DNA from 2 places in the Pseudomonas sp. p1(2021b) genome. Region 2 is predicted to be linked to the other one. Evidence: riboswitches for the same ligand, from Rfam matches in the RefSeq annotation. Region 2 holds a riboswitch; the other holds the start of a gene.

Region 1 (4,220 bases), 1.7 Mb from region 2:
ACAGCGGGCAGTCGCAAGCTGTTCACCCAGCTGCAGGAGGATGCCAGGAGCGACATGCGCCGCAACGCCGGGTTGATGGTCGATAACCAGCAATTGCGCAAGGCCATGCTCACCGGTTATCTGGCCGCCTTCATCAAGGTCAGCGCCTTGCTGGTGCCCTTGTCGCCCGGTATCAGCCTGGCATTGCTGGCGGCGTCGGTGACCAAGGTCTGGCTGGATGTGGATGCTGCAACCCATGCACGCAGCCGTACGGCACGGCAGGATGCCCTGCGCGGCGCCATCATCGATTCGATCTTCGCCGCGTTGAACATGATCGAGCTCGGCTTCGGTGCCAGCTATGCCACCCTGGCCTATCGCGCGGCATTTCATGAAACGGGCGTATCGCTGGCTGACTGGCAACCGCTTGCCGAGCCTCAAGGTTGGCTGCAAGACCAGCAAGCCAACGAAATCCTGTATGGCCTGCCACAAGGCCGCCAGATGTTGCGCGGCATCCACTTGGGCCCCAAGGGCGAGAGTTGGATCGAACTGCAAGGCCTGCCGTATCGCGTGCGCTACAGCACCGAGCTGAACACTTGGCTCATCGTGCCCCCCGACAACCCCTTCGCCTTCGCGCCGATACGCCCCGTGCGTCTGAATGAAGCGGGCGAATGGGAGTTGCTGGGCCCGCCGCGCCTCGCGGGAGGCGCGCCAGGGGATGGGCTTGCCCAGCAGTCGTCGGCCTTTTGGGATGAGTACATGCTCACCGATGAGCAGCGCAGCGAGTTTCTGTCCGACACCGCCATGGCCCGCCAGGAAAGCCTGTTCGAGCAGCTCGACATCCCCGAGCTGGCGAGCGATGCCGAGCCGTTGGTGGACGATGAAGGGTTCGACTATATCGACCACCATGGCGCCTCCACCTACACCTACAAGCATGATGGCCGCTTCAAGAATCACCTGATCGATACCTACACCATGGATGACTCCATCAATGATTACCTGCGTCAGGGGGTGCGCAACTTCAGCTATGGAGACGAAGCCAGCTATCTCGACAAACTGGCCGACTCCCTGGAGCGACTGCCTGCCGATGCCGAGGTTCCGTTGTATCGAGGGGGGTGCGGCGAGCGCGGTACCAGTGGCGTGCACTTTCGCAGCGGGCGTTTCAGCGAAGGGGATATTCTGGTCAACACCGACCTGACGTCCTTTACCGAAAACCCCTACATCATTCGTAAGTTCTCGGCCGATCCGGACAAGCTTTCGAGTCGCGGCCTGGAGGGCGTTTTCGACGACACCTCTGTAGTGTTCGAACTGCCAGCCGGTCGCTACCGCAGCGGCAGGCAGATCGCGCCGCTCTCTGCCCATGGCTATGAAGTCGAGACGCTGTTCCTGCCGGGAACGTATTTCCAGATCGACGAAGTCTCTGAAATCGTCGGTGTCGACTATCGGTTCGTCAAGGTCAGACTCAGGCAGGTAAGCAAGCCTCAAGGCGGCCCGGTATACGACCTGCGTAGCGGTGACCCGTTCGACAGAGGCGCCTATCTCGAACGGCTGGGAGCGCCACATCTGGTAGAGCGTTTCTTCGGGCCATGATTGGGGTATCGGGGCCTCGCTTCATTTGACGCTCCCGATCCAACCCTCTAACCTTCGCGACGTGTTTCAGGTGCCCTGCCAGCCAACGCTGGGCAGGGTGAAACTGGGAAGCCGGTGGGCGCCAGCGAAGGCGCGATCCCGGCGCTGCCCCCGCAACGGTAGGTGAGTCAAAGGCCGCGCAGGGCCACTGGGGACATGCCCCGGGAAGGCGCGCGGTACAGGGGCCCAAGGCCTCGCTCACGAGCCCGGAGACCGGCCTGTCACTGCCAACGGCATCACGGAGGGTGATGCGCGGTGCACCGTGGCGCGTCTGCCACGGCTCCTGCGCGTTCTCCGGCTGCCTGCCTATCGACCTGTCGTCGCCCGTGCGCGGTGACAGCCTGCGGAGAACCCTGATGAGCGATTCCACCGAGCGCGACGAACGTCACCTGGCGCGCATGCAGCGCAAGAAGGCGATCATCGACGAACGTATCGCCAATGCCCCCAACGAATGTGGCCTGCTGCTGGTGCTCACCGGCAACGGCAAGGGCAAGAGCAGCTCGGCCTTCGGCATGCTCGCCCGCGCATTGGGCCACGGCATGCAGTGTGGCGTGGTGCAGTTCATCAAAGGGCGCAACAGCACCGGCGAAGAGCTGTTCTTCCGCCGCTTCCCCGAACAGGTGCGCTACCACGTGATGGGCGAGGGCTTTACCTGGGAAACCCAGGATCGCCAGCGCGACATCGCCGCCGCCGAAGCCGCCTGGGCGGTTTCGCGCCAGATGCTGCAGGACCCTTCGCTGCAGTTCGTGGTGCTCGATGAACTGAACATCGCCCTCAAGCACGGTTATCTTGACCTCGACCAGGTACTGGCCGATATCCAGGCGCGCCCGCCGATGCAACACGTGATCGTCACCGGCCGTGCCGCCAAGCCGGAGATGATCGAGCTGGCCGACACCGTCACCGAAATGGGCATGGTCAAGCATGCCTTCCAGGCCGGAATCCGCGCCCAGAAGGGCGTGGAGCTATGAACCAGGTCCGGCACTGCCCGGCGGTGCTGATCGCGGCACCCGCGTCAGGCCAAGGCAAGACCACGGTCACCGCCGCCCTGGCGCGCCTGCACCGCAACCTGGGCCGCAAGGTCCGGGTCTTCAAGTGCGGGCCGGACTTCCTCGACCCGATGATCCTCGAACGCGCCAGCGGCGCACCGGTGTACCAGCTCGACCTGTGGATGATCGGCGCCGAGGAAAGCCGGCGCCTGCTCTGGGAGGCGGCGGGCGAGGCCGACTTGATCCTGATCGAAGGGGTCATGGGGCTGTTCGATGGCACCCCGTCGAGCGCTGACCTGGCACGTCATTTCGGCGTGCCGGTGCTGGCGGTGATCGATGGCACCGCCATGGCCCAGACCTTCGGCGCCCTGGCCCTGGGCCTGGCGCGCTACCAGCCCGACCTGCCCTTTGCCGGGGTGCTGGCCAACCGGGTCGGCAGCCTGCGCCACGCACAATTGCTCGAAGGCAGCCTGACCGAGGGCCTACGTTGGTACGGCGGTTTATCCCGCGAGCGCGGCATCGAGCTGCCCAGCCGCCACCTGGGGCTGGTCCAGGCCAGCGAACTCAACGACCTGGACATGCGCCTGGATGCTGCCGCCGATGCCCTGGGTGCCAGCTGTGACGCCGCCTTGCCGCCACCGGTGGCGTTCGACGCACCTGTGCCTGCGGCCAGCGCCGCGACCTTGGCCGGCGTGCGTATCGGCGTCGCCCGGGACGAAGCCTTCGCCTTCACCTATGGGGCCAACCTCGACCTGCTGCGCCGGTTGGGGGCGCAACTGCTGTTCTTCTCACCGGTACATGACCTTGAGCTGCCGCCGGTCGACAGCCTCTACCTGCCCGGCGGCTACCCGGAGTTGCACCACCGCGCCCTGGCCGGCAACGCGCCGATGCTGGAGGCGATCCGCGCCCACCACGCCCAGGGCAAACCCTTGTTGGCCGAATGCGGCGGCATGCTCTACCTGCTCGACGCCCTGACCGACGTGGCCGGCGAGCGGGCTGAGCTGCTCGGCCTGCTGCCGGGCGAGGCGGTGATGCAAAAGCGCCTGGCAGCCCTGGCCCTGCAAGCGGTGGAACTGCCCGAAGGCACCTTGCGTGGCCATACCTACCATCATTCGCTGACCACGACCACGCTCGAGCCGATCGCCCGTGGGCAAAGCCCCAACGGTGGGCGTGGCAACGAGGCGGTGTATCGCATCGGCCGCCTGACTGCGTCCTACGTGCACTTCTATTTCCCCTCCAACCCCGACGCGGCGGCGGCGCTGCTGCGACCATGAGCGAGCACGCCTTCTCCGATGCCGAGCGCGCTGCGGTCTACCGCGCCATCGGCGAGCGCCGCGACATGCGCCATTTCGCTGGCGGCGAGGTGGCGCCGGAGCTGCTCGCCCGCCTGCTGGCTGCAGCCCACCAGGCCCCCAGCGTCGGCCTGATGCAGCCGTGGCGTTTCATCCGCATCAGCGAACGCACGTTGCGTGAGCGTATCCAGGCGCTGGTGGAACAGGAGCGCGAGCGTACCGCCCAAGCCTTGGGCCAGCGCTCCGATGAATTCATGAAGCTCAAAGTCGAAGGCATCCAGGACTGTGCCGAAGTGCTGGTGGCCGCGCTGATGGATCACCGCGAAGCCCACATCTT
Region 2 (4,220 bases):
TGACCGACATCTGTGGAAAGGTCGAGTAACCCTTGACCAGCGCCTTCAAGGCGAACACCAGGGCGTCGAGGTCCTCATCTTTATTGACGAAGGCGGCGATCCCGGCATCCAGGCAGCGACGTACATAAAGGTCGGCAGGTTGGCCGGTGAGCACCATGATCTTCGGTGCAGGCTCAAGCAATTGCAGTCGCTTGATCACTTCCATGCCGTCAAGGCCAGGTAGGCCGATGTCGAGGATCACCACGTCGGGGCGCAGTGCGCGGGCCTGCTGCACGGCATCGATACCGTCTCCTGATTCACCGATGACGCGAAAACGTTCGCGTTCGAGCAACATGCGTACCGCGAGTCGAACGGTTGGATGGTCGTCAACCATCAGAACGGCTGTCATTGGATAACTCCTGTAGGAATGTGGTCCGTTTCCTGAAATCCCGCAGGAATACCCTCTGGGACCTGCGCGGAGCGCGCAAGATACGTTTATTCGGGGGGCATAGTAATGGGAAGCGTAGGGTCGTTGAATAAACGAAGTGTGTTTGTTGAAAATTCCTACAAACGGCATGGCAATGGTACAGGCTGGACAGTCATCGTCAACCCGCGGTCCCTATCCGCCGGCCCGGGTGCATCGGCTATGGGGCTTGATGACGCGCTGGCCTGAGGCCGGGTTGTTCAGCAGGGCGGTGCCGACTCGAGGTGGCCGGGGGGCCAGTTGGCCACCGCAATTCGGGCAACGTCCCTGGAAATGCGCCTCGTCGCAGGCCCGGCAGAAGGTGCATTCGAAGGAACAGATCCTTGCGTCCGGGCTGTCGCCTGGCAGGTCGATGTCGCAGCATTCGCAGTTGGGGCGCAGTTCGAGCATCTGTGTAACCTCATATTGTTTTTTGTAGGAATGATCTTGGGCTTCAGCCCAAGGGTCGATAGAGGTGAGCGTGCCCGGCCCGGTACAAGGCCGACTCGGCGAATGGAGTGTCGCCCAGCACATGGCCCACCAAGATCAATGCCGTGCGCCGGAAGCCTTTGGCTGCCGTGAGCGCGACGATATCCTGCAAGGTCCCACGCACCCAGTCCTGGTCCGGCCAGGTGGCGCGGTGCACCACGGCAACCGGGCAATCCGGGCCGTAGTGGGGTAACAGCTCGGCGACGATACGTTCAAGGTGCTTGACACCCAGATGGATCGCCAGGGTGCTGCGGTGCCGGGCCAGGTCGGCCAGTTGCTCGCCCGCGGGCATGGGCGAGCTGTCCCCGTAGCGGGTGAGGATCACCGTCTGCGCCACTTGCGGCAAAGTCAGCTCGCAGCCGAGCAGGGCGGCGCTGGCGGCGGTGGCCGTGACGCCTGGGATGACCTGGTAGTCGATACCCAGCTCGCGCAGGTGGCGGATCTGCTCGCCGATCGCCCCGTAGAGGCTCGGGTCGCCACTGTGCACGCGGGCGACATCCTGGCCTTGTTCATGGGCGTTGCGCATGGCTGCGATGATCTGGTCGAGGTGCAGTTCGGCGCTGTTGATCACCGTATGGGCATTATGGCCCTGCAGGACGGCTGCGGGCACCAGTGAGCCGGCATAGATGATCACCGGGCACTGACGGATCAGGCGCTGGCCCTTGATCGTGATCAATTCCGGATCGCCGGGGCCGGCACCGATGAAGAAGACCGTCATGGGAAGTCCTTGCAGTAGGGCAATAAGGAGCAGCGATTATCGGCTGCACGCCAGGGCAACGGTAGCCCGGTCGCCTACCTGGCGTGGCACCAGCAACCGGGGCGTCCCTTGTTTTTGTGCGGCCAGCGCCAATGCTGCACTTTCGGCGACCCCCCAGCAGCCACTGTGGTTGAATGCGGCGGCAGAGCGATGGCTGAGCAATGGTTCGAAGGCGTGCAATTGTACGGACGGAAACAGCGTCAGGGCGAGCCCGAGGCGGCTGGCCAGTGCCTGCAACCCGGCTTCTTCGGCCTTGAGGTCGATGCTGGCGATGCCGCGCAATTGCGCCAGTTGCAGGCCATGGGCAGCCAGTGCGTCACGCAGGAGCCGCTCGAGGTGGTCGGCCGGGCAGCCTTTGCGACAGCCGAAGCCGGCGTAGAACGCCGGCAACACGGGAGGGCGAGTCATCAGGCCTGGCTGGAACGACGATAAAGCCAGGCGCTGAGCAGGCCGAGCGCGAGCCAGAAGGCCGCATTGGTCAACCAGGAGGCAAGCTTGAATTGGGTTTCCAGGGCCTCGGGGGCCAGGCTCTCATGGACGGTTGGCTGAGGGGCGCCTACCAGATGGGGGGCTGTAAGCAAGGCCACACCGAGCGCCTTGAACAGCCAATGCCGGGCGAACACTGCCAGCGCCAAGCCCACGGCGGTGGCAGCCGCCGTGCTGATCCACCAGACCTGGCGTTGGCCCAGGTCGGCCGCAACAGTGCCTGGCAGTTCCGGCGGCAGCCCGAGGGTGGGCGCCAGGCAGAACACCGCAAAGCCGGCCAGCCCCCACAAGGCTCCGGTGCCCAACGTGCGGGGTTCGCGCAAGCTGTACAGCGCGACAAGGACCAGGGCGAAGCCGACGGCCACCACCAGGTTGCTACCGGTCGTGGACCCCAGGCGTTGCCAGCCGTCCTCAGGGGCCCAGGCTTCGGCGTCGTGGGTGTGGGCGGCCACGCCATCGTCATGCGCGTGGTGCTCGGCGCTCGGGGCGTTGTTCTCGTAGGTTTCCGCCTGGAGAATCAGCGGCGTGACCCAGAGGCTCTGCAACAGCGTAAGCAGCAGGGCAGCGAGCAACCCGCTGAAGCCGGCGGTGCGGGCAATGCGCTTGATCATGCAGGCGTACTCAGTGGCAAGGGAAGGCGGCGCTGTGGCGGGTATCGTGGGCGGCGTTGTGCACGGCCTCGATGTGCGAGAAGCCGGCGAAGTAGACCAGGCACAGGCCCAGCAGGCTGGCGCCGATGGCGAGCAGCACGCGCTGGCTGAGGCTGACGGGAGTGGCGATGCTGTGTTTGGCACTGGTGACGGACATGACGCGTTCCTCTGCTTTTTTAGGGGCGACGGGCACGGGCGTCACGCCTGGGCAGGGTTTGCCCAGGGCACACGACAGCACCCGCCCACCGCGGGGTGTTCATTCGTCGTCAGGCCGGTCTCCGGGCTGGCGAGGAGGAGGCAGGCTCCCTGGACAGCGTCACCTTCCCATGCCATACGACGCGGCACAGTGGTCAAGACGCGCACTCGCTTACCGTTGCGGGGGCAGCACCGGCCTTGTCTGGCCCCTTGGGGCCTGCGACGCACCGGTTTCCCGTTTCACCCCCGAGGGGGCACCTGAACGCAAGGTGCAAGCAAAGCATGCGGCCGATGCTCCGTCAATTGGTGTCGAAGGCGCTGAGTCTGGAGGGGTTCCAGCGTTTGAGGGCTTGGGGCTGCTTTGCAGCCCATCGCAGGCTATCGCCAGCTCCCATCGAGAGTGCGCCGCCCCCACAAAATCCATTCTCTATGGAGATGGAGGGAATACTGCGCTGATGGTTGACCGCCTACCCACCACTGCGTAGCCTTGCCGCTTCGAGGTTCTGCGGCGTCGGCCGCAGCTAAGACGGGAACGCGGTCCAAGCCGCGGCTGCCCCCGCAACTGTAGGCACTGAACAGGATCGACACAGCCACTGCGCCCTGCGCGGGAAGGCGTCGCTCCACCGGCTCCGGCCGGTACGGTGCAAGCCAGGAGACCTGCCTCGTGACGTTTTCGACTTTCAACCGGGCGGGGTGATCCGGTGGCGAACGAGCCCGACCGACAAGGCCGAGGCTTTCGTCCTGCATGCCCGCGCCATCCTGCCAAGGGCATCGCGACATGAAAACACTGGCCAAGCTCCCCGTCACCATCGTCACCGGCTTCCTCGGCTCGGGCAAGACCACCTTGCTTCGGCACATGCTCGATAACGCCCAGGGCCGGCGTATCGCGGTCATCGTCAACGAGTTCGGCGAACTGGGCATCGATGGCGAAATTCTCAAGCAATGCAGCATCGGTTGCACCGAGGAGGAGGCCAGTGGCCGTGTCTACGAACTGGCCAACGGTTGCCTGTGCTGCACCGTGCAGGAGGAGTTCTTCCCGGTCATGCGTGAACTGGTGGCACGCCGCGGTGACCTGGACCACATTCTCATCGAAACCAGCGGCCTGGCCTTGCCCAAGCCACTGGTACAGGCCTTCCAGTGGCCGGAAATCCGCAACGCCTGCACCGTCGACGCCGTGATCACCGTGGTCGACAGCCCGGCC

Evidence for each region. Region 2 has a riboswitch for cobalamin ahead of K8374_RS13515 (CbtB domain-containing protein). Riboswitches for the same ligand answer to the same signal wherever they lie in the genome.
Region 1: another riboswitch for cobalamin. It lies ahead of cobO (cob(I)yrinic acid a,c-diamide adenosyltransferase); the one in region 2 lies ahead of K8374_RS13515 (CbtB domain-containing protein).

The regions. Positions count from the first base shown of each region.
Region 1 is NZ_CP083746.1:1,195,907-1,200,126, forward strand. It holds gene K8374_RS05605 (ADP-ribosyltransferase) at 1-1,566, shown strand, start outside; cobalamin riboswitch at 1,618-1,842, shown strand; gene cobO (cob(I)yrinic acid a,c-diamide adenosyltransferase) at 1,962-2,573, shown strand; gene K8374_RS05615 (cobyrinate a,c-diamide synthase) at 2,570-3,865, shown strand; gene bluB (5,6-dimethylbenzimidazole synthase) at 3,862-4,220, shown strand, end outside.
Region 2 is NZ_CP083746.1:2,892,743-2,896,962, reverse strand. It holds gene K8374_RS13540 (response regulator transcription factor) at 1-388, opposite strand, end outside; gene K8374_RS13535 (DUF1272 domain-containing protein) at 599-853, opposite strand; gene cobM (precorrin-4 C(11)-methyltransferase) at 897-1,649, opposite strand; gene K8374_RS13525 (cobalamin biosynthesis protein) at 1,686-2,078, opposite strand; gene K8374_RS13520 (CbtA family protein) at 2,096-2,785, opposite strand; gene K8374_RS13515 (CbtB domain-containing protein) at 2,796-2,981, opposite strand; cobalamin riboswitch at 3,076-3,296, opposite strand; cobalamin riboswitch at 3,501-3,699, shown strand; gene cobW (cobalamin biosynthesis protein CobW) at 3,798-4,220, shown strand, end outside.